DNA from 4 places in the Pelosinus baikalensis genome. Region 2 is predicted to be linked to each of the others. Evidence: riboswitches for the same ligand, from Rfam matches in the RefSeq annotation. Region 2 holds a riboswitch; each other region holds the start of a gene.
What was found. Region 2 has a riboswitch for S-adenosylmethionine ahead of LMF89_RS20850 (pyridoxal phosphate-dependent aminotransferase). Riboswitches for the same ligand answer to the same signal wherever they lie in the genome.

Region 1 (7,864 bases), on a different contig from region 2:
TAATGGATTTACGGGGGAGAAGCATACATGTAGAAGTGACTGTTATATTAATTTCATCACCATGTGCTAAAGATAAGATTTGAGGTTGAACCCTAATATCCCACTGGCCATAGCCTGGGCTAAAGCGGAATAGAGTGGTATACCCTTGCTTATTTGCTTCCTGCTTAATAAGCTCACAAGCTTGATCGGCAGCCAACTCTACGGCCGTTGTGCCTGCTGCATCTAATAACAAGCCTAAGGTGTATTCATTTTTGCTGAAGTAATCACTTACGAGCTCTTCTAAATCAGGTCCTATGGTAACTGCAATAACGGCAACTTTTAAAGAGTTCGCCAGGTGTTTACTAATAACGGTTGGAGGTAGTGATAAAGGCTCAGGGCTCATAATCGTAGCAGAACTTGCATCATAGTCATACATCTGCCAGCTTGCTTTTGGTTTGGAGATGATTTGTGCTTCTGTACAAGCATGGTCAAGTAAGTGCTGGGGGAATTCAGTACATTTGGTAAGGCCTGAATAACGTTTTAATTCGCTCATTTCTAGCGTTTGAATTGTTGGGTTGTAAATTGGCACAGTATCCCTCCTTTGGTTGTATCAAGAACATTTTAATGTATAAGAATTCAGCTGATGATAATCCTCTAGATATGTATAATATATTAAAATGTTTATTTATAAATTACTAGTCTGTCAGGGATGTAGAGGCATTATTTAACGCAAATTTGTTTGTTGAATAATGCTTTTTGATTGTTCTAGTTTATTCATAGTATATAGATGTATACCATCTACCTGATTTGCTATCAGATCTGTAATTTGGCTGCAAGCATATTCAATTCCTGCTTTTTCAAAATCTAAGGGTGAATTTTCATATTTTTGAATGATGTTTTGTAGGGGTTTAGGAATAGAGGCACCGCATAATCCTTTAATCCTGCCTACTTGTTTGCTATTTAGTAATGGCATGATTCCGGCACTAACAGGGATTGTGATATTAACTTGTTTAATGCGGTCAAGAAAATCATAAAGAATGGTATTATCAAAAAACATTTGTGTAATTAGGAAATCTGTGCCGCTGTTTACCTTTTCTTTTAGGTGAAGAAGATCTGTATTCAAATCAGGGCACTCTGGATGTCCCTCTGGATAAGCGGCAGCAGCAATACAAAAATCATGATTGGATTTAATATGGGCAATTAAATCTTTTGCATATTGATAGGTATTTTCTTTTCCTTTATTATTGTTTTTGTTTATAGGATAATCGCCTCGCATAGCTAATATATTTTCAATATTATGAGCTTGTAGTTGATTTAACATTAGATCAATATCATCTTTGTGCGAGTTGATGCAAGTTAAATGAGCTAAGGCCTCGACACCATAAGTATTTTTTATTTTGTCCGCGGTTTCAATGGTGCGATCTGAAGCACTGCCTCCAGCTCCATAGGTAATACTAGTAAAATCAGGATTGAGGGTTTGTAAGCCCTCTGTTGTTTTAAAAATAGATTCTAAGGTGACAGTTTGTTTTGGCGGAAAAATTTCAAAAGAGACAAGGGCTTTTCCTTTATTAAATCGATCAGAAAGTTTCATACAATAACCTCACATTATTATAATTTAATAAAACAGCCTCTTTCCTTTGAGGAAAGAGGCTGTTTTATCATCCGTTCTTTCCTCTTATCTTTCAGAACGTGAATTCTGCTGGATTTAGCACCATTTGCATTGCTGCTGGTTGCTGGGTGTCATAGGGCCAGTCCCTCGACCACTCTAGATAAGAGTATTTATTAAATTGGAATTCATGATAATATAAAACTGCCTGATTGTCAATGTTTTTTTAATAATTATAAAATTGGTTAAATAATGGTATATTTACGGAGGCTATCTACTATTTTTGGCAGGAGATAGTCTCTATAGTGTGGAATGAATTAGCTTATAGAAATTAGAATCGAGAGGAAAGTTTGTAAGTAGAAGACTAAGGCTTGACCTGGATTCTAAAGACCTGGCATATGCCTTAGTCTTTCTTAAAATATGAATGAGAATATGGGGTGAACTACTTGGTGAAGGTAATTGCAATTGCCAACCAAAAAGGGGGCGTTGGAAAGACAACAACTTCTGTTAATTTAAGTGCTTGTTTGGCTGATTTAGGGAAAAAGATATTATTAGTGGATCTTGATCCACAAGGTAATTCTACTAGTGGTTTTGGTTTTGATAAAACCAAGATTAAACAATCTGTTTATGATGTGCTAGTTAATGATGTACCGATTGAAGGCGTTATTTTACAAACCAAAATTGAAAATCTAATGCTGTTACCCGCTACGATTCAGCTGGCAGGAGCGGAAATCGAGTTGGTATCCATTATGTCTCGAGAAACGAAGCTAAAAAGAGTTCTAGATAAAGTGAAGTACAGTTATGATTATGTTATTATTGACTGCCCCCCTTCCTTAGGGTTATTGACTATTAATTCATTAACCGCCGCTAATTCTGTATTAGTACCAATTCAATGTGAGTTTTATGCATTGGAAGGGTTATCCCAGCTGATGAATACAATTACTCTTGTTCAGAAGAATCTAAATCCGGCGTTGTCTTTGGAAGGGGTAGTTCTGACAATGTTTGACGCCAGGACAAACTTGTCCATTCAAGTAGTAGATGAAGTGAAAAATCATTTTCGTCATAAGGTATACCAAACAATTATTCCCCGGAACGTTCGTCTTAGTGAAGCACCTAGCCATGGACAGCCTATCACTCGATATGATCCTAAATCTAAAGGGGCAGAAGTTTATACAGATCTAGCTAAAGAGGTGATTGATGATGAATAATAATTCTCAGAGAGGACTAGGGCGAGGATTGGATGCATTGTTTTCTAGTTCAAAAGGGGTAGATGCAGAGCCTCTTATAAAGAGTGTTTCTATCTCAGAAATTATTCCTAATAAATTTCAACCACGTCGGATCTTTGATGAAACTGCATTGCTCGAATTAGTATCTTCCATTAGTCAATATGGCGTATTGCAACCCCTTGTAGTGCGAAAAAGTAATAATATTTATGAATTAGTAGCTGGTGAGCGACGGTTACGTGCTTCTCAGCAAGCAGGTCTAAAAGAGATCCCTGTTATTATTAAAGATTATACAGATAGAGAAATGACGGAAATCTCTTTAATTGAAAATATACAAAGAGAAGATTTAAATGCCATTGAAGAAGCTCTTGCCTATCGTCGTTTAATGGATGAATTTAGTTTAACTCAAGAAGAAGTTGCAAAGAAAATTGGTCGCAGTCGCTCTGTGATCGCGAATATGGTACGTTTACTGAATTTACATCCAAAGGTACAAGATTATGTTTCACGTGGAACATTATCCATGGGGCAGTCTAGACCCCTATTAGCCTTAGAAACCCTTGAACTTCAATTAGAAGCAGCAGAAATCATTATTGAAAATGATTTATCAGCAAGGGATGCAGAAGAATTAGTCAAACGATTATCGGAAAAAAAGAAACCAGCAAAACAACAACCGAAGAATGTAGAAGAGAAAAATTTTTTTGTGACAGAAGCTGAAGATCGACTCAAGATGATATTAGGTACACAAGTAAAAATTAAGGAAGGAAAATTCAAGAGCAAAATAGAAATTGAATTTTCTTCATCTGAAGATTTAGAACGTATTCTTGAAGTTTTAAGTGGTGATGAAGCACCGGCTCCTAGTAAGTCTCGCGGAACCTTCGCAGTATAAGAATAAAAAGTGTCAAATTATGTTTCACGTGAAACATAATTTGACACTTTTTGTAAAACATAAAGATATGCGATATAAATTAGTAATATATTGCGAATAAAGGAGAATTAACATGCAGGAAACACCAAAAGCATCACGTTTGCACATTGCAATTTTAGGACGACGTAATGCAGGGAAATCTAGTTTAATCAATGCACTGACAAACCAAAAAGTTGCGTTAGTATCAGACGTTCCAGGGACAACAACGGATCCCGTATATAAAGCGATGGAGATTTTACCAATTGGTCCGGTTATGATTATTGATACTGCAGGTATTGATGATAGCGGGTGCCTTGGTACATTACGAGTAGAACGCACCATGAGCGTATTAAATAAGGCGGATTTAGTGATAATTGTATTGGAAGCTGAAAGCGGCATAACGCAATATGAAAAAGCTTTAATAGAAGGTATTAAGGTAAAGAAAATACCTATTATTGGGGTCATAAACAAAACTGATAAAATTACGATAGCAGCAGAATTGGTAATGAAGTGGAGTAAGGAGTTTAACATTCCCTTGCTGCCTACTAGTGTAAAGAATAGTCAGGGTATTGAAGAATTGAAAAAATTAATTATTACCTATGCTCCGCCAGATTGGCAGGGACCACCTGTGATTGGGGATCTCATCCAAGCCAAGGATACAATAATTTTAGTTACTCCCATTGATTCAGCAGCGCCGAAAGGGCGACTCATTTTACCCCAAGTTCAAACCATTCGTGATATTCTTGACCATGATGGTGTGACTATCGTGGTTAAAGAAACAGAACTAAAACAGGCAATTCAAAATTTACGTAAACTTCCTCGATTAATAGTTACAGATTCACAAGCTTTTGAGAGGGTATCGGCAGAGACACCATCAGGTGTTATGTTAACATCTTTTTCTATATTATTTGCGAGACATAAAGGCGATTTGGAAACGTTAGTATCTGGTGTAAAAAACATTGAGAAGTTAAAACCAGGGGATACAGTTTTGATTGCAGAAGCTTGTACCCATCATCAACAGGCTGATGACATTGGAACCGTTAAAATTCCTCGATGGCTGCAAAAAAAAGTAGGCGGAGAGTTAAACTTTGAATGGGCTGCAGGCAGTCATTTCCCAGAAGACTTAAGTAAATATAGCTTAATTATACATTGTGGCGCTTGCATGTTAAACCGCAAGGAAATGCTTCATCGTCTTTCTGAGGTCACAAATAAAGCAGTACCTGTAGTGAATTATGGGATTTTGATCGCATATATAAATGGAATTTTAGAACAAGCGTTAGAACCATTCCCTCAGATACAAAGAATATTGAGTGAATTAAATTAGATAATATGATAAAATGAAATGCAATTCGTATTAGGCAACAGCAAAATGAACAATAAAATGGCGCAAAGGGAACGCTTAGGGATTTTTTACCTTGCGTATCTTTTGCGTCCTTCGCTCTTTTTAATAGCCTGGAAAGTATAAGCAGAAAAAGTAGTTAACCACGAAGGTCGCGAAGAAATGTAAAGATCGCTTTTTTGGAGTAAAACATTGAACCACAAAGGCACAATGCTGCGATGCAGCACACAAAGGGGAACGTTAAACACAGGACACAGAGAGCACAGAGGTTTTTAACCCTATCTATCTTTTCTCAGTGTTCTCTGTGCCTCTGGAATTCGGTTTACTTTATATGTTTTAAAGGGCGCGTAGTGTTTTTCTTATAGTCCATGCAAGTCAAGATTTCAGTAAAGATGTGGGAAGGGAGGGGGAAGAAGAAAATGAAGGGTACCTTAGTTAATGCAGCAGCTGTACTTGGTGGGACACTTATTGGTTTAGCATTAAAACAACGACTTTCACAGCGCTATCAACATACACTGATGCAGGGGTTAGCTTTAGCCGTTGGTCTAATTGGTTTACAAATGGCTCTAAAAACACAAAATATATTGATCGTCATATTAAGTGTAGTACTCGGCGGTTTGCTTGGTGAGTTTTTGAACATTGATAAATGGTTGTCGAATTTTGGTGAATGGTTAACATTAAAAGCAGGTAATAAACATGGCAGTGTTGGTGAAGGTTTTATTACAGGGAGTTTAGTATTTTGTGTAGGAGCAATGGCAATTGTTGGGTCAATACAAGAAGGGCTAACGGGAGATGCTAGTACGTTATATGCAAAGTCGATGCTGGATGCTGTCGCTTCGGCCGTCTTTGCATCAGGGCTGGGCATAGGTGTGGCCTTATCGAGTATTTCTATTTTACTGTACCAAGGTTCGATTACCTTACTGGCAAGTAGCGTTAGCGGTATGATAGCCGATAAGATGATTATTGAAATGTCAGCAGTGGGTGGTTTGCTTATCATGGGCATTAGTTTACTAATGCTGGAAATAAAAGCAATCAAAGTAGCTAACTTACTGCCTGCAATTCCGATTGCTGCAATTCTTGCGTCTTTATAACCGGTGTAAAAAATTAAGTGTAAGTTGAAAGGTATGATGAAATGGATTATGCAACACAAGTATCAAATCTGGTTATGAATAATTTACAGTATGTATTATTAGGTATGACAGGAATGATTTTATTAGCATTGTTTGTCTTTATAAGTATTAATATAAGACTTGGTAAAATGAATAAAAAATATCGTAGAATGATGCAGGGGGTAGATGGGGAAAACTTAGAGAAACTACTAATTTCACATATTGAAGAAGTAAAGTATGTTGTGAAGAAAGTGGATACCCTATCTGAAGATTGCAAGCGATTAGAAAAAATATCAAAAGATTGTGTACAAAAGGTCGCTCTTGTTCGGTTTAATGCTTTTGAAGACGTAGGCAGTGATCTAAGTTTTGCTATTGCACTTTTAGATTCTTATAATAATGGTATTGTAATTTCCAGCATTTATGGACGTAATGAATTTCGTACATATTCCAAGCCAATTATTTCAGGAGTTTCATCCTATTTGTTGACAGAAGAGGAAAAACAGGCATTAGCACAAGCTATCAAAATAAAAAAATGAAAATAAGCAGGACTTCTTAGAATAAAGGCGAATATAAAATATGTTTAAATCATATAGAAATATTTTCCAGAAAAGGAGCCAAGATTTTTGATTAAAAAAGAAAGTAAGCCAGATCGAAGAGAGTATACTTTAATGATTGTACCCCATCAGGGACAAGCAGTACGTATGATCAGAATACCTATTGTAGCAGTAAAATATGCTGTTTCTTTTTTATGTTTGCTTATTGTCTTTGCGATAGGAAGTTTCATTAATTATCGTTATACAATTAATACAGCTAATGTCGAGAAAGCGGAGCTAGAGACATTGCGTCAAGATAATGGAGTACAAAGTAAAGAAATTGAAGAACTGGCCAAAACAACTGCCAGTTTAAAATCAGATATGGAAAGATTAAACTCTCTGGATGCAGAAATAAGACGTATTGTTAACAATGAAGATACAACAGCTACATCCCGTGCTGGTTTAGTGCGTCCTTCAGCTACTTATACTGGACAAGGAGGACCGGTACAGCCTGATATTGATACCATAAAGAATACTGTGCAAGATTTACAGGCTGCCATTTCAGTACGAGAGCAAAGCCTAAATGAATTAAAGCAGGCTTTGCTGGACAAGCAATCCAGAATAGCGATTACTCCTTCTATCTGGCCGACAGGCGGTGAAGTTACATCTCGTTTTGGTTGGCGTAATTCTCCTTTCGGGGGTGGAAGCGATTTTCATCCTGGGATTGATATTGCCAATAGTGTAGGCACACCTATTGTTGCAACTGCTGACGGTGAAGTGGTGCAGAGTGAATGGTATGGTGGGTACGGAAACATGGTACAGATTAGTCATGGAAATGGAATTTCAACTGTCTATGGACATAACTCCAGATTGTTAGTACGTGTTGGTCAAGCAGTAAAGAAAGGTGAAGTGATTGCTTATCTTGGTAATACAGGAGCGAGTACAGGACCGCATTGTCATTATGAAGTCAGGGTCAATGGTACTGCTGTTAATCCTACTACTTTCTTAAATTAATATAAATGATCGTATTTTAAGATTTAAAGGCGAAGTAGATACTATTACAGGAGCGTGCAATATGTTTGGTAGTAATAAAAAAGCAACTAGCTATGCAGGTGAGATTGAAACCATTATTGGTAAGGATACGTTGATGAAGGGAACGATCACTGGTAAA
Region 2 (7,864 bases):
TTAAACCAACCACTAAAATCAGGCGGCTCCATAATATCACGGCATTCCAGCAGTAAAATCACTACACCTGTGGATTTTACCGCCATGAAGGAGTTTCCAATGGTTTTCGACCCCTGATACAGATTGATGTCTTTCGGGAATCCTCCAGCAGAAGCAATGACCAAGTCAGTTTTTCCGCTTATGGGAACACCAAATATCTCATTAGCCGTTTTGCAACCTTGGAGCCAAGCTTCATACCAATGACCGGCAACAAAAGAGGCAAACTGACCTTCTGGTGTAAACACTGCATTTAATAAAAAGGCTGGTTTAAGTAATTCTGCCATTTCCAGCATATCTGCATGCATAGGGTTATTTTCCAATTTGCCAACAGTACATTCTGGACTTACCCCCTCTCCAACTACTGCATGAAGACATAAACTATGATTTTCCTGAATCGTGCTATAAGAGGAGATCCCTGGCATGATGGCTTTACGTCCACCACCAAAGCCAGCCATTAGATGGTGAACAATGCCACCCGTTAAAATGACTTTATCGGCGTTTACTACGTGCTTATTCAAGTGGACATCTTTTCCCCGTGAAGTTTGACCCACATAAACAAATTCATCCGTTTCTGGCGCATGACTTTGTAGGATCGCTATACGTTTCACAATTTCCTGACCAAAAGTCAGTATATTTTCCTCATGAGTATGATGGCGATGGGCGCCAAGTGCAACAATAAGGGAAATATCTTCATCAGGTATACCAACTTTATTCAGTTCATTCAGCAACGTAGGTAAAAACAAGTCATGACGTACCCATTGACGAGTTATATCACTAGCAACGATGACCACTTTATCACCTTGCTGTATTACATTCTTTAGAGGTGGAGTACCAATTGGATTGTTCAGTACCTCACGAACAGCAGCTTCTACATCTAAAATTGCTTTCGCTGGTTTACCTTCCACAACATTCACAACGCGTTCTTCCGGCAAAGCTACTTTAATTTCACTATCACCAAAACCAAATGAAAATTCTTTTAACATCTAGCATCTCTCCTATGCAATTTTTTCAAGATTATTATTTTCCTTTAATACTAAAGGTCTATCAGGCTTGACAGCTAACCATGCAACAATGCCAATCACGGCTGAAGCTGCAGTTGTGAGAATGGCTGCCTGCCAGCCATAATTCGTTGCAACCCATGCTGTAGCAACTGGAGCAGCAATGCCGCCCATATTCCCCCAGAAATTCATCCAGCCAGTTATAGATCCAGCAAATTTACCTCCAATATCAAGACAAGCTGCCCATGAAGCATTAAAAGTAAGTCCAAGAGATCCTAAGGATATCGTTAGCCATAATACATTCAGCCAAGGCACAGTTGCCACTGCTCCCAGGTAAAGAGTTATGCAACAGATAATTAATCCTAGAATACCAAATAAAGTGCGGGATTTATGCCTTGACACACCGGAAGCGACTAATTTATCACTGATATAGCCGCATGTAGCCGTTACTATACATAATGCCGCCCAAGGAAAAGAAGCAGCAATCCCCATTTTCTGCAAAGAAAAATTCTGAGCCTCTATTAAGTATAATGGCAACCAAGCTAAAAATACATACATAATATAATCAGTTATAAAATATTGAATCCCAATGGCCCAAAACTGGGAAGATCCCAAAAAAGCACGCCAAGGTGCCAGTTCTTTTTTATCACTATCTACCATCAGACCTTCTTCTATGTAATCTGCCTCTGCAGCATTGGTAAACTTACTCTCATGGGGAGTATCCTTAGCTAAATAATACCAAAGTGCTGCCAATAGTAAACCCACTCCACCAAAAATAATAAATACGGAACGCCAGCCAAAATTCATCATTAATAGGATCGTAAGCGTTGGACCAACAACCGGTCCAAAAAATACACCGCTTAACATAAACGAAGAAGCACGTCCCTTTTCATTATTATTAAACCAACGGTAAATAAATCTTCCAAAAGCAGGTGCCATAGGACCTTCGCCTATGCCAAACAGACTTCTCGCCAGAATAAATGAGGTAAAGTTACTACATGCCCCTGTTAATACTGTAAAGGCGGACCACCAAGTAGCTGCTATCGCCAGCACCCTGCGATGCCCCCAAAATTCAGACATGATTCCACCTGGTATTTGCATCAAAGCATAACCAACAAAAAAAGCCGTCTGTATAAATCCCATATCCATTTTGGTAAAGCCTAATTCTTGCATAATAGTGGGAGTGGCTACTGATAAATTGACTCGATCCATGTAAGAAATAAAACTAATAAAAAACATAAGTCCTGCTAATTTCCATCGAAAACTTGTTTTTGTCTGCCCCATACGATAATCCTCCTCAATTATGAATATAAGTGTTTTTACAATGGACTTCCATTCATATTAACACATTATACTTTCGTTAAGTTTACATGTCAATTGACGAGTGATACTATTTTCTCAATTCTCCTTGACACCAAGTAGAAACTCATGCTACTATTACTTTCATCAACTACATACATTCATCAAGAGTTAGCCGAGGGTATTGGCCCGATGAAGCTACGGCAACCACCGCGCAATGCGAACGGTGCCAATTCCAACAGGAATTTCCTGGGAGATGAAGATCATTTTTGAAAATAGAATCTTCTTCATCTTATGAAGAAGATTTTTTTATTGTAAATGCAAAGGAGTCAATACTATGAATCAAAATTCACAACAAGCTCAAACTCTGCGTAAATATGCCTCAGAAAAAGCTGGTCGTTTTACAGAATCAGTTATTAGAGAAATGTCTCGTATTGCTGCCGCTCATAAAGCCATTAATCTTGCACAAGGCTTTCCTGATTTTCCGGCATCGGATCAAATAAAAGAGGCCGCTGTTAAAGCAATTTTAGAAGATCACAATCAATATGCAATTACCTGGGGGACTAAGTCACTCAGAGATGCTATTACTTTGAAAAACAAAAGAGACTATAACATTGATATTGACCCGGAAACTCAAATCACCGTATGCTGCGGTTCAACAGAAGGCATGGTAGCAACCCTCTTAGCCACTATTAACCCTGGGGATGAAGTCATTATATTTCAGCCTTTTTACGAAAACTATGGTCCTGATGCCGTATTATGTGGCGCTAGTCCCAAATACGTCCAACTGCATCCACCAGAATTTAGCTTTAATAAGGAAGAATTAACAGCGGCATTTTCAAACCGCACCAGAGCCATTATTATTAATACTCCAAATAACCCTACTGGTAAGGTTTTTAACCGTGAAGAGCTGGATCTCATTGCCAAACTATGTATTCAATATGATGTCTTGGCAATTACAGACGAAATCTATGAACACATCATCTATGATGAAATAAAACACATTCCTCTGGCTACCTTGCCCGGCATGGCAGAACGAACCATAACCATCAATAGCATTTCGAAAACCTATAGCGTAACAGGCTGGCGCATTGGTTATGTGATTGCTTCCGGCGAAATCAGCCGATCCATACGTAAAATGCATGACTTCTTGACGGTAGGAGCAGCCGCTCCCCTGCAAGTAGCCGCCGCCCAGGCCTTAAACTTTCCCACCACCTATTATGAAAAGTTAGCAGATTTTTACAGTAAGCGTCGCGACTTTATGTTAAAGGAATTGGCTGCTATCGGTTTTAATTGCATTCGCCCAGCCGGAGCTTATTATATTATGGCAGACATAGCGCCTTTTGGCTGGAAGAATGATGTAGACTTTGCCCGTCATTTAGCTGAAAAAGTAGGGGTTGCAGTCGTACCGGGATCTAGTTTTTATCAGGACGATGCCAATGACAAACATCGTTTTATCCGTTTTTGTTTCTGCAAACAATTTGCAACATTAGAAGCAGCAATCGAAAGACTGCAAAAATTGAAATAAATCATATATTTTTAGGAGGCATATAAATGAAAAAATCCATAAAATCCATTTCCCTTTTCCTATCCCTTGTCTTTATTCTAGGTTTAGCAACTGGCTGCGGTCAACAAAGTACTGCAAAAGTAGAACAGAAAACACTAAAAGTTGGTGTTACAGCCGGCCCTCATGCTGAAGTAATGGACGTAGTAAAGAAAATTGCCGAAAAGGATGGCTTAAAGATCGAAGTCGTTGAATTTAATGACTATATTCAACCGAATGTAGCATTAAACCAAGGTGATATTGATGTCAATAGTTTCCAACATAAACCTTACCTTGACAATATTATTAAAGACCGCAATTATGATATCGTCTCAGTGGGCAACACAGTCATTTTTCCAATGGGTATTTATTCAAGCAAGCTGAAAAATATAGCGGATATACAAGCAGGAGCCATCGTTGCCATTCCTAACGATCCAACCAATGGAGGACGAGCTTTATTATTGCTAGAGAAAATTGGTCTTATTAAATTAAAACCGGGAATCGGACTGAAAGCGGCTGTTACTGATATTACTGAAAATCCTAAAAAAATAGTAATCAAAGAGTTAGATGCAGCACAAATCCCCCGCTCCCTAGCTGATACGGATGTTGCCGCCATTAACACCAATTACGCAATTACCGCTGGTTTAGTACCGACTAAAGATGCAATTGCCATTGAAGATATCAACTCTCCTTATGCTAATATTATTGCTGTCCGTTCTAAAGATAAAGAAAATCCAGCTGTACAAAAATTCATCAAAGCCTATCACTCTGATGAAGTAAAATCCTTCATTAATGAGCACTTTAAAGGTTCTGTAGCAGCAGCCTGGTAAGAAAAGTCGTGCACCCTTTAACCACCCTATAATAGAGCCGAACCACAGAGAACATAGAGAAAAGATAGATATGATAATAAAATCGCCTCAGTGTCCTCTGCATACTCTGTGCTCACTGTGTTCAACGTTTCCTTCTAAAACTTATAAACTTTAGCTTTAAAAGAAATCGTCTCCCTTATAACAGGGAGACGATTTTTTTTAAAATCTCACCATACTTACGCTGCACTCTCATTAGTCTTGCCAATAAACAAGTTGCACCAAAGGCTAGACCTACAATCAAACCGATCCAATAACCAAAGGCTCCCAACCCGGAATGATGGGATAATACATACCCTAGGGGCAATCCAAGAACCCAGTAAGAAATCATTGCCATAATAAATGTAACCCGAACATCTTTATAGCCCCGCAAGCAGCCTTGGACCGGTGTTGCGATAGCATCTGATAATTGAAAAAAAATCGCATATAGCAAGAATTGCTCCGCAAGATGCCTAATATCCATATCCGCTGTATATAAACTGGATATCTGCTCGTTACCAAAATATAATATGATGGCAGCCATGACTGCCATAAGCAATGCAATTCCAATACCCAGATAGCCATATTGTTTAGCATCTTGATACCGCTTAGCCCCTGCTTCAAAGCCTACTACAATTGTTAAAGCCATAGAAATACTCAGTGGCATCATATAAATTAGGGCCGCCACATTAATGGCTACTTGATAGGCTGCAATTGTGACTTCACTAAATTCACTCATTAGCAAAGTAATCACTGCAAATATACTCGTTTCACAAAAAATCGCGATACCAATTGGTATACCAATCTTTAACTGCTCTTTTAAGGCCGCTAAAGAAAAGCGATACCAAGAGCTAAATATCTGATGGGATTTAAAAGGTTCTCTGCTTTGAATAACACACACGCTAATAATGGCAATGCACCAATAGGTAATAGCAGAAGCCCATCCTGCTCCAACACCACCCAACTGGGGAAAACCGAAATTACCAAAAACCAATACATAATTAAGCAGTACATTGATTGGTAATGCTACCATAGAAATTAGCATCGTTACCCTTGTATAACCTAAGGTATCAATAAAACAGCGAAGAACTGTGGAAATAAACAGTGGAATAATCCCAAAAGAAATTGCTGCTAGAAAATCATGAGCAATTTGATAGGATAAAGCATTGAGTTCCATTTTATTCAATATAGGATGTATCACATAAAAGCCGCAAATAATAACTACAATGGATATTGCTATGGCTAAATATACGGCTTGAATGACCGCAAAGGGCACCTTTTCTTTTTTTTGCGCTCCCAAAAAGTGGGCAATAATAGGAACTATAGCAAAAAGAATCCCATTTAGCCCTGTAAAAACAGGCATCCATATACTAGATCCAATGGCAACACCAACTAGGTCATTGGGACTGACACGTCCCGACATCATCGTATCAAAAAACGTCATAGCGCACATACATACTTGTGTTACTAAAATCGGTAATAAAATAATTAAGAATTGATTTACTTTTTCCCGTAAGGAATATGTTTGTTCCATCTCTCACACCTATTTATTCTAGAATCTTATAACTTAAGATTCTGACTCTACTATATTTTTTCCCTAATCAAAAGCACATCACATCATTGAGCTACTAAAAGAAATAAGTGAGACAGGAGTTTCTTTTATTTCTCCTGCCTCACTTATTTTTGTAATCTTACAAATAAACTACTTTGTACAGGGCGGGATAAACGCCAATGATTCCATTCTGACCAGGAGAGCATTGCGAAAAGGGTAACCATACCAAAGCAAACGATATATTCCATTACAGTAAAAATTGTATTAATTACAGATAAAGACAAGACATTCTCCATCATCATTTGATGCCCCTTCCACCATGCTACCGCCGTAATAAAAGGCTGCAATACATATAATAAGAAGGCCCAGGCTGCAATGTATAATATCGATTTCACACCACCAAATAATGCTCTCCTGCCAATTGCCAATTCCTTATTTTTACGACTTCTTCTTGACTGGGTAACAACTATATCCCTCATGCCTTTGGTCCTTCCTTGATACTTACATTACGTCACCTAAAAGCAATGGTAATTTTGCACTTATCTAATGTTCTAAATGACGTAATATACTAGTCTATAACAAACTATCGAATCACTTCTTGAACCCTGCCTACCGTGCCATTTTCCAATCGAACTTTAATGCCCCGATGATGAATCGCACTATTAGTAAGCAGATCTTTTACCACACCTTCTGTCAGTTGTCCAGTACCTTGATGTTGTTTTTGTACAACTTTTACTCTGCTGCCTGCTTTTATATTTTTACGCTCTGTTCCACTCAGCATAGCTTCCTCCTATCACTTTGGATCCTGCTCATAAAGGAAATGAACGGGGTTTATTTTAATACCACTCACAGAATTCTTCTTGATCCAAGTAAATCCAATCATGCCCAACCTTTTGAAACACTTTTAAACAACGATCATTATCTGAAATCATAATCGTAATCCCATCAGTAGCCAACGGATTTTTTTCAACATTGTTTTCCACTTGCGCTAAGAGTTTTTTTAATTGATCACGATATAACGTAAAGGATCTTGTCATTCATATTCTTCCTCTCTGCAATTGATCATTCTTTGGCTTAACTATATTTATTCCACATTATCCTTGCTAAGTCCTGTATGTTATTCTATGATTTTCATATTCTTTCCATTTTTTATACGCCACCAAGACATCGCCCTTCTCGCATCAATATCCCGTTGAATGAAATTCTCCTCCAAAGCAGACGTCATTTTTATTCCCTCCATACTTTCTTTGCTATCGCTGCCAATTTTCCCTATAGAATCATGAGTAACCCAAAACCCGTAATTAAAACCTACTCCATTCCCCCGTGTCATGCTTTCCCCTAGTGAATAATAAACAAAGCCGGGAGGAGACAGTAATTCTAGGATCGTAGGTGACACATTAATATGACTGCCTGCCACTTCTTTAGAAAACACATTCTTATCAATTCCTTTTCCATAGACAATGAAGGGAATCCCATAACGTTCATATAAGCTAGGATTCAATTGGATATTGAGTCGGTCTGCATGATCACCGACAATAATAAACAGGCTATCGGGGTATTGCTGGCGCATATCCCTAATAAACTCAGC
Region 3 (7,864 bases), on a different contig from region 2:
GTGAAGAGCTGGAAAAAGATCTGGTTTTCGTAGGCCTAATCGGGATGATCGATCCTCCGCGGCAAGAAGTCAAGCCTGCCATTGCGTTATGCCGACAAGCTGGCATAAAGACAGTTATGATTACGGGGGATCATCGCAACACGGCTGTAGCGATTGCCAAAGAGCTGCAAATTTTTAAAGAAGACAAAAATCAGGCTCTGACTGGTACCGAACTCGATGAATTAGACGATACGGAGTTAACTAACATTATTAATCGTGTTACCGTCTATGCACGTGTATCTCCTGCCCACAAATTACGTATTGTAAAAGCTTTAAAACGGCAGGGACATATCGTTGCAATGACTGGTGATGGTGTGAATGATGCACCAGCAATAAAAGAAGCGGACATTGGCATTGCAATGGGAACGGCTGGGACTGATGTTACAAAAGAAGCTGCTTCTATGGTGCTAGCCGATGATAACTTTGCAACGATTGTTGCTGCTGTGGAAGAGGGACGTGGCATTTATGATAATATTCGTAAATTTATTCGCTATTTGCTATCCTGTAATTTAGGTGAAGTACTTACGATGTTTATTGCGACCATTGCAGGATTACCATTACCCTTATTGCCAGTGCAAATTTTATGGGTTAATTTAGTGACAGATGGTTTGCCAGCCATGGCATTAGGTGTTGATCCTAACAATCATGACATTATGAATCGGCCGCCGAGAAATCCGAAAGAAAGTGTATTTTCTCGTGGACTCAGTCGTAAGATTATTGCTCGAGGTTTACAAATTGGCATGAGTACGGTATTTGTTTTTGCTATAGTGTACTTTTTAAAGAATGATTTAGCAGAAGCGAGAACGATGGCTTTTTGTACGTTGGTTTTCTCTCAAATGTTTCATGTTTTTGATTGTCGTTCAGAAGTTTACAATGTCTTTGAAATTGGGATATTTAAAAATCAATACTTGATATTAGCAACCTTCTGTTCTCTTTTAATGCAGTTACTAGTTATTTATCATCCATTTATGCAAGAGGTTTTTGCTACTGTTCCACTAGGGATAGAAGATTGGGTCGTTATTCTATTTGTCTCAGGCTGGACCTTTATAATAAGTGCTGCAAGACATTTATTTTTCCGCAGACGTGTATTACGCTCTGTTTTTGGGCGGGTACATTAAATAAATTATTTAATTCATAATGAGGAGAATATAATATGAAGTTTAATTTTAGCAAATGGCATGGACTAGGTAATGATTTTGTGATTGTTAATGGACTTGAAGAAAAAATTAACAATTACAATGAAATGGCAATTCAGGTTTGTGATCGATATTTTGGAATCGGTGCTGATGGGCTAGTCGTTATTTTGCCTTCAGCAGTAGCGGATTTTCAAATGCGAATTTTTAATTCAGATGGCAGTGAGGCTGAAATGTGTGGCAATGTTACAAGATGCATTGCTCGATATGTTTTTGAGTATGGTTTAACGGATAAGAAAAAAATTACGCTAGAAACGAAAGCAGGTCTTATTAAGCCAGAATTAATCTTTATTGATGATGTGCTTAGTACTATACGGGTTGATATGGGAGAACCTCGTCTGAAACGTGGGGAATTACCTATGGTTGGTAATGAAGATGAGCAGGTTGTTGATGAAGTTTTAGAAATAGATGGCACTGAACATCGAATCACTGGTGTATCAATGGGCAATCCTCATTGTATCCTTTTCGTTGACGATATTACTGGTATTAACCTAAGCGATATTGGAGCTAAAATTGAAACGCATGCTGCCTTTCCAAAGAAAACCAATGTAGAATTTGTGCAAGTATTAAATAAACAAAACTTACGTATGCGTGTTTGGGAAAGAGGAGCTGGTGTTACGATGGCTTGTGGTACAGGTGCCTGCGCTACATTAGTTGCAGCCGTATTAAATGGAAAAACGGACCGTCAGGCTACTGTTGAATTAGATGGGGGACAGTTACTGATTGAATGGGGTCCAGATAATCATATCTATATGTCTGGTCCTGCAGTGGAAGTTTTTCGGGGAACATACTTATAATTCTAATTTGATTTAGCTTTTATAGAAAGTAAGAAATCCAACTTCTCTGCATATATGAAGTTGGATTTCTTTATCCACTTGTTGCTGTGATAAGGAGATTTTTATGCTTTATCATTTACAGTGTAAATAATATGCTTCATAAAGTGAGGTGCTTAAAATGAGATTTATTGTTTTGACAATTATTTTTTCAGTACTATTCGTTACCCAAACATTGGCGATTTCTTCTATTAATTTGGATGTGATTAAAGAGGCACAGGATTATGGAAAGTTAAGGAATAAAGATTCATTGCAAGAGTTTTTGTTGCCATGGATCTCTTATGAAGAAAAGGCTGAAAAATTAAATGGTACGACTGAACGTTCCTATTTGTACACTTCTTATTTGTTAATTGCTACAGATGCTAGAGAGAAAAGCTTGAATGGTCATGATATTGCCATACTAGACAGCGAAGAAGTATTAGAAAATTATTCAGGCTTATTGAGTTTTAGCACAGTTTTATTTGGAGAAAAAGAGGATTTTGCAAAAGATGCTAGTGTTATCGTTAAACAAGATAATAATGTAATTAAGGCATACCAAATGATAATACCGGCAGAGGGAGAAAAAGTGCATCTGGATAAAGGACAAACCATATTTAATGCTCAATGTTATTTTTATTTTTTTGAAAAAGACATTGTGCCTGACCTTCCTATAATATTATCGGTTAGAACGACTGATCAGAAAGATCATAATTTTTACTTTGATTTGGAGAAAATAAAATAGTCATATTTAAAACCTTTACGTGATAGATATTCAATGAAAAAGGGATTTAAGAGAAGCATGGAGAAGTATTTATATAAAGAATTGGATAATTGTGATTTTATCGTTAATAATAAAATCCGTAAAGAGAGGAGCTATTTTACGTGATTAAAAGTATGACTGGTTTTGGTCGTGGAGAATTTCAGGATAATGAGCATCGACTCATTGTAGAAATTAAAGCAGTAAATCATCGTTACAATGAAATTGTTATCCGGATGCCGAAAAATCTGGGGCCACTTGAAGATAAAATCCGGCGCAGTGTGTCAAGCCTGCTAGTAAGAGGCCGGATTGATGTTTTTATAACGATGGATGAATATGGGCAAAAGAAAAAGGCTGTGCGAATTGACAAAGAGTTAGCAATAGCCTATAATAAAGCTTTAAAAGATTTAGGGGATTTATTTTCTATATCAGTAAATGATAATATTCAGCAGATTGCTAAATTCCCAGATGTGATTAAGGTTGAAGAAGTAACGGAAGATGTTTTAATCTTGTGGCCGAAGCTAAACCAGGCAGTTAAGATGGCACTTACTAATCTCATGAGTATGCGTTTAGCGGAAGGGCGAAACATTCAGCAGGACTTAGTCTTGCGCATTACGGATATTGAATCCTATATCACTGCAGTAGAAAAACGTGCGCCGCAGGTTTTGGTTGAATATAAAGAGAAAATACTAGGTCGCATGCGAGAATTGCTGGCTACGATCGGTGAAGAACCTGATGCTGGTCGGTTACTACAAGAAACGGCTTTATTTGCGGATCGCACCAGTATTACAGAAGAGTTAGTACGTTTAAAAAGTCATTTAACTCAATTTCGGGCTGCATTGAACGCCGATGATGCAGTTGGCAGGAAATTAGATTTTATTGTGCAGGAAATTAACCGTGAAACCAATACAATTGCCTCTAAAGCCAATGATTTTAATGTTGCTAATATCGTAGTCGAAATTAAAAGTGAAATTGAGAAGGTCAGAGAGCAAATTCAAAACATAGAGTAATATAAAGATAAACTGGGATACAAACGTAAGGGGGATTTTTTGTGGAAATTAAACTTATTAATATTGGGTTTGGTAACATTGTGTCTGCTAATCGAATTATTTCGATTGTGAGTCCTGAATCTGCGCCGATTAAAAGGATTATCCAAGAGGCTCGTGATCGGGGAATGTTGATTGATGCAACTTATGGACGCCGTACCCGAGCCGTGATCATAACCGATAGTGATCATGTTATTTTATCCGCTGTGCAACCAGAAACGGTAGCGCATCGTCTTGCCAGTAAAGAAACGAGTGAAGACACTGCAGAATAGCAGAAAATGAAAGGAGTAGCAGTTGTGGCAAAAGAAGGAATTTTACTTGTGTTATCTGGTCCATCGGGAGCAGGTAAGGGGACAATTTGTCAAGAATTGCTGCGTACTTATCCTGAGTTACATTATTCTATATCGGCTACTACACGCAAAGCCCGTGTTGGAGAGGAACATGGAGTTAACTATTGGTTTGTATCTCATGACGAGTTTCAGAATATGATTCAAGATGATGAACTCTTAGAGTGGGCTGAGGTTTATGGGAACTTTTATGGAACACCCTGTCGTCAAGTAAAAAAATTACTAAATGATGGCAAGGATGTTGTCTTAGAAATTGATGCACAGGGAGCTACGCAGATTAAAAGGAAATTTCCGCAAGGTGTATTTGTCTATATAGCACCGCCATCTTTAGATGAATTGGCTAATCGCATACATAAACGAGGGACAGATAGCTTAGATGTAATCAAAAATAGGTTAAGTTGTGCTAATAATGAATTGTCATATGTACATAATTATAATTATGTAGTAGTCAATGATAAGGTACAAGTGGCAACGAATAAAGTGGCTGCAATTATTACAGCCGAAAAGTGTCAAGTAGTACGAAATTGTAATATAGTAAAAGAAATTTTAACGAATATTAAATAAATAAAAATTAGGGGGACTACTATGATATATCCATCATTAGATGTATTAGTTACTAAAGTTGATAGTAAATACACTTTAGTAGTACTTGCGGCAAAACGGGCTCGTGAGATTATGGATGGGGCGACTTCTTTAGTTGAGAGTAAATCCAATAAACAGGTGACGATTGCTTTAGAAGAAGTTGCGCAAGATAAAATTTCCTATGAACGGACCAAAAGTGGTATAAAATAGGAGGTTTCCATGTTGAAAGGAAAAAATATTGTAGTTGGTGTTGCTGGCGGCATCGCTGCTTATAAAATAGTAGACCTTGTAAGTCAATTAAAAAAGCAAGGTGCAAATATATATGTTATCATGACTCAGTCAGCGGCTAACTTTGTTACGCCGTTGACTTTTCGTGAAATAAGTGGACAGCCAGTTGTTGTTGATATGTGGGCTGAAACTACCAATTGGAATGTTGAGCACATTGCCTTAGCAAGTAGAGCAGATTTATTCATATTAGCGCCTGCCACAGGCAATATGATTGGTAAAATAGCAAATGGTATTGCCGATGATATGTTAACAACTACGGTAATGGCAACAACGGCCCCGGTTTTATTTGTTCCAGCTATGAATACCAATATGTATTTAAATCCGATCGTTCAAAAAAATATCAGTAGTTTAACAGAGTTAGGATATCATTTTATGATACCAGAGAGCGGGATGTTAGCATGTGGTGTAGAGGGAATAGGACGCTTACCTGATTCTAAAGTGATTTTAGAAAAAGTCCATCAGTTGATAGTTGCCCAAAATGATTTTGCAGGTAAAAAAGTCTTGATTACGGCTGGTGGTACGAAAGAAGCGATTGATCCTGTAAGATATATTGGCAATCGCTCTAGCGGGAAGATGGGATATGCTTTAGCAAGTGCTGCTGCTGCAAGAGGAGCAACTGTTACGTTAATATCAGGACCTACCAATTTAAAAGTTGCCTGCGGAATTAAAGTCGAATATGTAGAAGCCGCATCAGATATGAGGACTGCTGTATTGGCGCATTATAATGAGAGTGACATTGTAATCAAAGCTGCTGCTGTAGCCGATTATCGTCCACAAAGTACTGCAGAACACAAAATTAAGAAGACTGGCGATACATTACAGCTTGTGTTAGAAAGAAACCCTGATATATTATTAGAACTTGGTCAGTTGAAAAAACAGCAGATGCTAATTGGCTTTGCTGCGGAAACTCAGCAGCTGGTTCTCCATGCTCAAGAGAAACTAGCAAAAAAAAATCTGGATATGATTATTGCTAATGATGTATCTGTTCCAGGCGTTGGGTTTAATGCAGATCACAATATAGCGAAGGTGTTATACCGTGATGGGCGGATTGAAGAGTTATCCAAAATGTCCAAAGAACACATGGCAAACATTATTTTGGATAAAATTCTCGCAGAATGTCGAAAATAGGTTGATTTTTTTATTATTTTACATTAGTATTTAATTTGATACAATTTTATATGATATGCTCATCAAGAGTTGGTGGAGGGATTGGCCCAATGAAACCGCGGCAACCATTTGGAATCCAAAACGGTGCCAATTCCTGCGGAATAATCCGCAAGATGGGAGAGTGTAACACCCTCCCTATGGGTGTTTTTTATTGTTTATTAATAAATGGGGGTATGATTTGTGAAAAAAAAGAGAGTTTTATTTACATCAGAATCAGTTACTGAAGGCCATCCAGATAAAATAGCAGATCAAATTTCAGATAGTGTATTAGATGCAATCATGGCAAAAGATCCAATGGGACGTGTAGCTTGTGAAACTCTTATTACGACAGGGCAAGTACATGTAGTTGGTGAAATCACTACAAGTTGTTATGTGGATATCCCAAAAATTGTACGTGACACGGTGAAAGAAATTGGTTATACACGTGCAAAATATGGTTTTGATGGAGATACATGCGGTGTGCTGGTTTCCATTGGAGAACAATCAGCTGATATTGCTTTAGGCGTTGATAAGTCTTTAGAGGCCAAACGAGGTCAAATGGACGAAATTGAATCCATTGGGGCTGGTGACCAAGGAATGATGTTTGGTTATGCTACCAATGAAACTCCTGAATACATGCCATTAACAATCGCTCTAGCTCATAAATTGGCTCGTCGTTTAGCAGAGGTGCGCAAAAATGAGGAAGTAAGTTATCTGCGTCCTGATGGTAAAACTCAAGTTACAGTAGAATACGAAGACGGTAAACCCCTTCGCGTTGATACCATTGTTATATCGACTCAGCATGGCCCTGAAGTTGAACTGGCAACCATTGAAAAAGATCTGATTGAGAAAGTAATTGCTCCTATTGTTCCAGCAGAATTATTAGATGAGAAAACCAAATACTATATCAATCCGACAGGTCGTTTTGTAATCGGTGGACCACAAGGTGATGCTGGTTTGACTGGTCGAAAAATAATTGTTGATACCTATGGCGGAATGGCTCGTCATGGTGGTGGTGCTTTCTCTGGTAAAGATTGTACCAAAGTTGACCGCTCTGCAGCTTATGCTGCACGTTACGTAGCTAAGAATGTTGTTGCAGCAGGATTGGCAGATAAATGTGAAATTCAGCTAGCCTATGCTATTGGTATGGCTCATCCAGTATCGATTATGGTAGAAACTTTTGGGACTGCTAAGGTGGATGAAGATGTAATTGCTGAGCTTATTAAAAAGCATTTCGATTTGCGTCCGGCTGGTATTATTAAAGCGTTAGATTTACGTCGCCCTATCTACCGCCAAACAGCGGCTTATGGGCATTTTGGTCGTACGGATGTGGATTTACCATGGGAAAGGACCGATAAAGCAGAAACGCTTCGTAAAGAGGCTAATCTATAATTGGGACGTTAGCTGTTTTAGCAGGATTTTTCTGAATTTCATGGGAATTGTATATGCTATAGCCAAAAAAGAGGGAACAATGAGCTTCCCTCTTTTTAATTTTATGATAATTATGAAGGTAAAAATCAGTTATATGCTACAAAATCGTGTTAAGATATAAATAGGCAAGCTGAATCCTCTAAAAGGAATACCTTTAAAAGACTATTTAATAGCGAATGGTGGTAAATATGCAACGTATTGCTCAAGTTTTAATAAACATTAC
Region 4 (7,864 bases), on a different contig from region 2:
GGGCATGCATTGCACAGTTTTTATAGTGCCAAGAGCCAGCCTTATCCCACAGTGGACTATGTGATTTTTACAGCTGAAACCGCTTCTACTACCAACGAGATATTGCTCATTGATTATATGCTGGCAAAAACAACGGATAAAAAAGAAAAAATGTATTTGCTGAATCAATACTTAGAAAATATTCGCACTACCTTGTACCGGCAGACGATGTTCGCTGAATTTGAAAAAGAGATTCATGATCGAAGTGAAAAGGGTGAGACCTTGACTGCAGATCTTATGGAGGAGATCTATCATGATCTTAATGTAAAGTACTTTGGTCCAGAAATGATTGTAGATAAAGAAATTGATATTGAGTGGGCTCGGATTCCGCATTTTTATCGAAATTTTTATGTGTATCAATATGCTACAGGATACTCTGCAGCAACAGCTTTTGCTAAGCAGCTTCAAACCGAAGGCAAAGCAGCCCAAGAACGATATACGAACAAGTTTCTAAAAGCTGGTGGTTCTGATACACCAATTCAAATTTTAAAAAATGCTGGCGTTGATATGTCTACTCCTCAACCGATTGAAATTACGTTACAGAAATTCAATCGGTTATTAGATGAATTAGAAGGTTTATTGGCTGAATACTAGAAGGTGTTACCAAAGTTGAAAATACTATAGCTTTTAGGGCAGGTACCCTCTTAGTAAATGCGAGTATAGATAATATACAACACATTTACTAAGGGGGTTTTTAAATAGATAGAAAATTATTTATTTAAAGTATTGTAATTTTCCAAAGAATATATTAATATATAGACACAGAACGAAAGTTACATACCGTCACAAATGTGACGATGGCGAAAAAATCAATAAACCATATAAGGTTAGAAAGGTACACTATGCTTAAGGTAGATAGAAGGTTACTTGTGAAAGTTTCACAGATGTATTACATAGAGAATATGAATCAAAATGAAATAGCTAGTAAGTTTGGTATCAATCGAACTACTGTAAGCAAGTATCTGAAAAAAGCAATGTTAGCAGGAATTGTGCAAATTTCCGTTGTAAATGATTTGTATGAAAGTCTGGAAACCGCATTAGAAAAAAAGTTTGGATTAAAAGAAGTATATATTGTGCCTTCGAGTTCAGACCCGGGTGAGGTAAAAAATAATCTTGGAAAAGCGGGAATAAGTTACTTAAAGCGAATCATAAATGATGGTGATATCGTAGGGTTTGCCTGGGGAACGACTATTGGTGCGTTATCGAATCTAGCATCTGTAGAGAAGTGCGATGTAGTTAATGCCAACATGATTCCTCTGGTGGGGGGACCTGAAAATTTAGATAGCGAATACCATGTAAACACCATTGTATATAAAGTTGCAAATGCTTTTAAGGCCAAAAGCCATTATTTGTATGCACCTGCTATTACCGGAACGATAGAAACTAAATCAGCCATCATGCAAGATGCTAATTGTAGTAAAATCGTGAAGTTATGGGATGAAGTGAGTATTACAATATTAGGAATTGGTGCACCAATAAGGTCTTCCAACTTAGTATGGTCCGGTTCTCTTGGCAAAGAATACAATGATATGCTGGAAGATGCGGGGGTAGTAGGTGACATTTGCTCAAGATTTTATGATGTTGATGGAAATGTGGTAGATACGGTATTAAAGGATAGAACAATAGCGATTGATTTGGAAAAGTTAAGGAATATAAAATATTCCATAGGTATTGCGTCCTCACCGGAAAAGGTGCCTGCTATATATGGAGCTATGAAGGGTAAATTTATAAATGTGTTAATTTCTGATGAAGAAACTGCTAAATTACTAATTGATTTTGCCGACTAAGATGAAAGAATGCTTAGTTTCAAATGATTATGTAAGAGCCATGGGCTAAGCATAATGCCGCTCATGGTTTTTGTATACTCTTTACGAGGTGCAAATTATCAAAACTATGGTTTAGGAGGACTTTTATATGGCTAAAGAGATAAAATCAGTTCTACAACCAGGCGATAAGATATATACGCTATTTGAATATAATGAAGTGGTGATTAAAGGAAGTAAAGAAAGCTTTATTATACGAATAGAGAAAATAGAAGAAAGTAAAAAAAATAATTGTTGTCAGTATGTAAGAGCCATGGGCTAAGCATTGATTGCTTATCTCATGGTCCTTTTTGTATATGAAAAAATATAAGAAATCGTTTTAGGAGGTATTTAGTTATGTTAAAAGTTGTACTTATCGTTGGCGGAGGAAGAAGTTTGGGGGAATATTTAAGTAAGCATATGGCGAAGGAAGGATATGAGGTAGCTGTTGCAGACTTGGTATATGAAAATGCACAAAAGGTTTCAGATGAAATTAACGCAAGCGGTGGTAAATCAATTGCAGTAGAAGTGAATGCTTGCAAGGAAGATGAAGTAAAAGCAATGGTACAACAGGTTGTAAATGAGCTAGGAAGAGTAGATTTATTAATATACAATGCAGGAATAGCCAAAAGTTGCAAGATTACTGAATTCGAATTACAAGCATTTAATCGGATTGTAGATGTTAATTTAAATGGATATTTCCTTTGTGCTAGAGAAGTAGCCAAAGTAATGATAAAAAGAAATATTAAAGGGGCCATTATTGGAATTAATTCTAAATCGGGTAAAGTTGGAAGTAAATTTAACAGCGGCTACTCAGCTGCAAAATTTGCAGCTGTTGGTTTAACGCAAAGCTTAGCTTTAGATCTAGCGGATGATAATATAAGAGTCAATGCAATGATGCTTGGCAATCTTCTAGATTCAGATTTGTTTGAAAGCTTGCTTCCGCAATATGCAGTGAAGTTAGGAATACCAGAATCACAAGTAAAGCAAACATATATAGATAAGGTGCCGTTAAAGAGAGGATGCACGTTTGAAGATGTGGCAAATGTAGTTACCTTTTATGCATCAGAAAAAGCAAATTACTTAACAGGGCAATCTGTAAACATAACTGGTGGACAAGTAATGCACTAAGAGGATGTAGTAGCAATGTTTTGCTGCATGTGTCAGAACAAGTTACATGTAAGTTAAGATAGCTAAATATTTAGATAATAACTAAAATGTAAAGTAGGACTTGAGTTCAAAGGGGGAAACTATATGTTGTGGTTTGTTCTTCTTGCTGCAGGGATGTGGATACTTCAAGGGTTACTTGGCCTTTGGCAATTGAGACATTTTAATCAGCGATTTAAATTATTGAGAAAAGAAGGTAGGGTCGTTATTGGCAAATCGAAAGGTAGAGTCACGGCTGGGGTTGTACTTATGTTTTGTCTTGACCAAGATTGCAATATCATTAGGGGCGAAAAAATGGAAGGGTTTTCAATTTTCGCTAGATTGAAGCCTTTTAATTCCTTCAATCATTTTAATTTATTAGAGCTTGAAGAAAGTAAATGTAATAGGTTAGGTAAATCAGCGAGTAAGGCAGTAATGAACGCTATTGAAAATTATAAGGCGTTTATTAATATAGCGAAATCTGACATGGAGGTGGTTGGAACAGAAAATACAAGAATAACTGTGTAATGGCATTATAAAAAATTATTGAGAGAGAGGGTATCGTATGGACATGTTCATTGTGTTAGCCAAAGGATTTATCGGCATGTTTAATGAGGGTGGTAAAGTTTTCGTAAGTATGATAACTGGAATAGTACCTACGTTAGTCATGTTGCTTGTAGCTATGAATGCTCTAATTCGATTTGTCGGGCAAGAGAAAGTTGAAAAACTCGCTCATATGTGTGGTGGCAATCCTATATCTAGATATCTCATTTTACCAGTAATAGGAACTTTTTTCTTTTGTAATCCAATGACTTTATCATTAGGGAAGTTTTTGCCTGAAAAATATAAACCAAGTTATTATGCTGCAGCTTCTTTTTCCTGCCATAGTATGAATGGTTTATTTCCACATATAAATCCTGGAGAATTATTTGTTTTTCTTGGAATTGCGGCTGGGATAACTCAACTGGGTTTATCAACGGTTGACTTAGCAGTAAGATACTTTCTTGTTGGAGTTGTGACCAATTTCTTTAGAGGATGGATCACTGATTTTACTACCGCATATATTGAAAAACAACAAGGCATCAAATTAAAAACAGAAGTGAGTACTGTACAGTCGGCTGGCTTTAATGCTTAGAAAGGGGGGATAAAAAATGGCGAATTATAAATCAGTTATTATAACGGCAGGTCGAGGCGGCTTTGGTGGACCGTTAGTGATTCAGCCTAATGACACCAAGAATAAGGTTGTCAATATTACTGGAGGTGTCATTTCACCTGTTGCTGCGAAAATTGCTGAAATGGCAGGTTGCACAGTAGTAGATGGATTTAAAACGAAAGTGCCTGATAATGAAATTGCTTGTGTCGTCATCGACTGTGGAGGAACTTTGAGGTGTGGTATATATCCTCAAAAAAGGATTCCAACAATTAACTTGATGCCATCAGGTCCCAGTGGACCTTTGGCAGAACACATCAAGGCAGATATTTATGTATCGGATGTCAAAGAAGTAAATATAAATTTTAGCGATGGAACGATCCAGAATGCGGTCTCTGAAGATAGTAGTGCTAAAAAGCCTAAGTATGATACGCAAAAGAAAATTAGTGAACAGACTACTGCTGGTGTTATGGCCAAAGTTGGGAAGGCTATGGGGGGGATAACCGCTACATTTTATCAATCTGGTCGCGATGCTATCGATACTGTCTTAAAGACCATATTGCCTTTTATGGCGTTCGTATCCATGTTAATTGGTATTGTATTAAGTACTGGTATGGGTGATGTTTTTGCTAAAATACTGACACCGTTGGCCGGAACTGTTCAAGGGTTAGTATTACTATCAGCCATATGTTCGTTTCCATTCTTATCTCCGTTCCTGGGACCAGGCGCGGTAATTGCCCAAGTAATTGGGGTGCTGATTGGCGTTGAGATCGGTAAAGGTACGATTCCCCCTCAGTTAGCACTGCCAGCACTTTTCGCGATAAATTCCCAGTGTGCTTGTGATTTTATACCAGTAGGCATGGGATTGGCTGAAGCGGAAGTCGAAACTGTCGAAATTGGTGTACCTTCCGTATTATATTCTCGCTTTATCACTGGTCCTACAACCGTATTGGTTGCTTGGGCTGCTAGTTTTGGTCTCTACGCAAAATAAAAGTGAAAAAGTATATAGATGCTATTATGGAGGTGTATTTTATGGAGATTATATATAATACTAGGGTTACTAATATTGGAGGATTAGTGTCAGCTTTTTATGAGGAAAAGCTGATCATTATTTTCAAAGATAATGCTCCGGAGGAATTGGCTGATTATTGCGTATTGCATTGTGGCAATGAGGTTTCAGATAGCGTTAAACAAGGTGATGTTTTAGTCATAGCTGGTCAAGAATATAAGGTTGTATATGTAGGCGATGAAGTGCAGGCTAATTTGGAAAATTTGGGTCATATAACCTTGCGGTTTGATGGCAATACAGAAGGGTTAGGCGGAAGTGTATATCTTGAGGATAAGGCATTGCCTGCTATAAAAATTGGCGATGTTATTTCTATATACAGAGAATAGATGTTGTTATGCGATGAACCTTTCAGATGGATTGGAAAGGAGTAGCTAAGGGGGGGTTCGAATGAATATATTACTTGATAGTGCGAAAGTTGATTTTATAACAAGTGCCAATGAATATTATCCAATTGATGGTATTACGACCAATCCAACTATTCTAGCCAAAGAAAAGAGACCCTATATTGAAATCCTTCAAGAAATAGTATCTATAATTGGCAGTGAAAAAATGCTCCATGTGCAGGTATTAAGTACAAATGCCAAAGAAATAGTTAAGGAAGCGGAATATGTAAGCCAGATTCTTAATGGCAATATTTATATTAAAATTCCGGTTGTGCCTGAAGGGTTTAAGGCGATGATGACTCTACAGAAATTGAATATAAAAGTTACTGCAACTGCTGTGTTTACTCCACAACAGGCGCTTATGGCTGCAAAAGCTGGCGCTAGTTTTGTAGCGCCATACGTAAACAGAATTGATAATATTTCTGGTGATGGTGTAAAGGTAGTAGCTGATATTGTAAAAATTTTCGATACTTATCATATTAAAACGCAAGTGTTAGCAGCCAGTTTTAAAAATGTAGAACAAGTGCAGAAAGTTTGTTTAGCTGGTACTCATGGTGTAACGGTTAGTGAAGATGTTTTTATCAACTTGTATCACCATCCTTTGACGGAGTGGAGTGTCAATACGTTTATTGAGGATTGGGAAAGTGTTTATGGTAAAGGAGCAATATTAGGTGAGGTTTAATCAAGGAGATGCGATTATGAAGCTAGGAGTTCTTTAGTTATAGATATGTTGCTGCGGATTTATTAACGAGATTACCTGTAAAATATTGCTATTGTCGATATTACATGGTATAGTATAAAAAAAGTTAGGTTTACAACGTTACAATTTAATAATGAGCTCTTATCTAGAGTGGTCGAGGGACTGGCCCGATGACACCCGGCAACCGGCAGTAATGCAGTGGTGCTAATTCCAGCAGGAGTAATCCTGGGAGATAAGAGGGTTTAGTATATCATAAAACCCTTCTTATTTGTGAGAAGGGTTTTTTATTATACAAAAAAGAAAGCAAATATTTTTCTATAATCTAGAATAAGGAGAGGGTATGAATGCTGTTAAAAGACAGCTGTGTTTTAGAGATAACAATAACTCACTTTTCAGGATTTAAGTGGAGATCTTATTTGAAATTAGCCAGGGTAGCCAATAAGGAACATCCTTTGCATCTTAGTTTAGGCGGAAGGTTAGATGAGGTTGTTGTAGCATATGAAACATATGGTCATTTATCAGAAGGTGGAGATAATGTCATCTTATTGAACCATGCATTAACGGGTGACAGCCATCCTTCTGCTCATACTCAGCATGATGAAAAAGGCTGGTGGGAGCCTTTGGTTGGCCCAGGACGTCCCTTGGATACAGAAAAGTTTTTTATTATTTGTGCAAATGTACTTGGTGGCTGTCAGGGAACAACGGGTCCTGCTTCTCCAAACCCAGACACTGGCTTGCCCTATGGTATGAATTTCCCGGAAATTACTTTGCTTGATACGGTTCATGTACAAAAGAGGTTATTGGATGTATTAGGGGTTCATCATGTAAAGTTAATCATTGGTGGGTCTATGGGAGGGATGCAATCTTTGGAATGGTCGGTAGCCTATCCTGATTTTATGGATGGAGTTATGGTGATTGCCGCTCCTGGATATGCCTCTTCTCAGTCGATTGCTTACAATAAGGTAGGACGACAGGCTATTATCCTTGATCCAGAGTGGCGAGAGGGAAACTACTATGGCGGGATTGGTCCCGAGAAGGGATTAGCAATTGCTAGGGCTGTTGGTATGATTACCTATCAGAGTGAAATGTCAATGGAAGGAAAATTTGGACGAAAGCGTCGTAATGGCTGTTTTGAGATTGAAAATTATTTAGATTACCAAGGAAATAGTCTAGCACGTCGTTTTGATGCCAATTCCTATCTGTATCTCCTGCGCGCCTTGGATTATTATAATCTATTGAAAAGTTGTAACAGTTATGAGGATGCCTTATCTAAGATTAGAGCAAAAGTTATGGTTGTGGGTGTGAGTTCGGATATATTGTATCCTCCTTATCAGCAGGAAGAACTTGTTGAAGCTATGTGTGACAGCGGAGTAGATGCTCAGTATGCTTTACTTGAAAGCCCTCATGGTCATGATGGTTTTTTAATTGATTTTCATTTGTTAAGACCTATGATTCGTAATTTTATGAACCATTTAATAAAGTGATGAGAATACAAAAGTATTTATTAGGGGAATAAAGAATTTATAAAATTACAAAATTAACATAAAAATATAAAAATATATTGACATTAGTAAA

Region 1: it holds a riboswitch for S-adenosylmethionine, as region 2 does, so the genes downstream of both, metF (methylenetetrahydrofolate reductase [NAD(P)H]) here and LMF89_RS20850 (pyridoxal phosphate-dependent aminotransferase) in region 2, are expected to answer to the same signal.
Region 3: it holds a riboswitch for S-adenosylmethionine, as region 2 does, so the genes downstream of both, metK (methionine adenosyltransferase) here and LMF89_RS20850 (pyridoxal phosphate-dependent aminotransferase) in region 2, are expected to answer to the same signal.
Region 4: it holds a riboswitch for S-adenosylmethionine, as region 2 does, so the genes downstream of both, metX (homoserine O-acetyltransferase MetX) here and LMF89_RS20850 (pyridoxal phosphate-dependent aminotransferase) in region 2, are expected to answer to the same signal.

The regions. Positions count from the first base shown of each region.
Region 1 is NZ_JAJHJB010000033.1:37,200-45,063, forward strand. It holds gene LMF89_RS18940 (methionine synthase) at 1-568, opposite strand, end outside; gene metF (methylenetetrahydrofolate reductase [NAD(P)H]) at 704-1,570, opposite strand; SAM riboswitch class I at 1,652-1,755, opposite strand; gene LMF89_RS18950 (ParA family protein) at 2,023-2,793, shown strand; gene LMF89_RS18955 (ParB/RepB/Spo0J family partition protein) at 2,783-3,694, shown strand; gene hydF ([FeFe] hydrogenase H-cluster maturation GTPase HydF) at 3,807-5,036, shown strand; gene LMF89_RS18965 (DUF554 domain-containing protein) at 5,471-6,142, shown strand; gene LMF89_RS18970 (DUF4446 family protein) at 6,184-6,696, shown strand; gene LMF89_RS18975 (M23 family metallopeptidase) at 6,784-7,707, shown strand; gene LMF89_RS18980 (bactofilin family protein) at 7,769-7,864, shown strand, end outside.
Region 2 is NZ_JAJHJB010000041.1:8,575-16,438, reverse strand. It holds gene larAH10 (NPN-dependent 2-hydroxyacid racemase, LarAH10 family) at 1-1,022, opposite strand, end outside; gene LMF89_RS20855 (MFS transporter) at 1,035-2,321, opposite strand; SAM riboswitch class I at 2,495-2,599, shown strand; gene LMF89_RS20850 (pyridoxal phosphate-dependent aminotransferase) at 2,674-3,864, shown strand; gene LMF89_RS20845 (MetQ/NlpA family ABC transporter substrate-binding protein) at 3,891-4,709, shown strand; gene LMF89_RS20840 (MATE family efflux transporter) at 4,885-6,258, opposite strand; gene LMF89_RS20835 (poly-beta-1,6-N-acetyl-D-glucosamine biosynthesis protein PgaD) at 6,402-6,755, opposite strand; gene LMF89_RS20830 (YwbE family protein) at 6,860-7,057, opposite strand; gene LMF89_RS20825 (hypothetical protein) at 7,113-7,313, opposite strand; gene LMF89_RS20820 (LTA synthase family protein) at 7,394-7,864, opposite strand, start outside.
Region 3 is NZ_JAJHJB010000006.1:110,538-118,401, forward strand. It holds gene LMF89_RS06635 (calcium-transporting P-type ATPase, PMR1-type) at 1-1,157, shown strand, start outside; gene dapF (diaminopimelate epimerase) at 1,193-2,029, shown strand; gene LMF89_RS06645 (hypothetical protein) at 2,187-2,786, shown strand; gene LMF89_RS06650 (YicC/YloC family endoribonuclease) at 2,927-3,811, shown strand; gene remA (extracellular matrix/biofilm regulator RemA) at 3,853-4,119, shown strand; gene gmk (guanylate kinase) at 4,144-4,758, shown strand; gene rpoZ (DNA-directed RNA polymerase subunit omega) at 4,780-4,986, shown strand; gene coaBC (bifunctional phosphopantothenoylcysteine decarboxylase/phosphopantothenate--cysteine ligase CoaBC) at 4,996-6,192, shown strand; SAM riboswitch class I at 6,249-6,351, shown strand; gene metK (methionine adenosyltransferase) at 6,412-7,602, shown strand; gene priA (primosomal protein N') at 7,830-7,864, shown strand, end outside.
Region 4 is NZ_JAJHJB010000025.1:47,728-55,591, reverse strand. It holds gene pepF (oligoendopeptidase F) at 1-633, shown strand, start outside; gene LMF89_RS16545 (sugar-binding transcriptional regulator) at 882-1,826, shown strand; gene LMF89_RS16540 (hypothetical protein) at 1,954-2,124, shown strand; gene srlD (sorbitol-6-phosphate dehydrogenase) at 2,199-2,972, shown strand; gene LMF89_RS16530 (transcriptional regulator GutM) at 3,096-3,515, shown strand; gene srlA (PTS glucitol/sorbitol transporter subunit IIC) at 3,553-4,122, shown strand; gene srlE (PTS glucitol/sorbitol transporter subunit IIB) at 4,139-5,128, shown strand; gene LMF89_RS16515 (PTS glucitol/sorbitol transporter subunit IIA) at 5,170-5,532, shown strand; gene LMF89_RS16510 (transaldolase family protein) at 5,594-6,271, shown strand; SAM riboswitch class I at 6,428-6,528, shown strand; gene metX (homoserine O-acetyltransferase MetX) at 6,634-7,773, shown strand.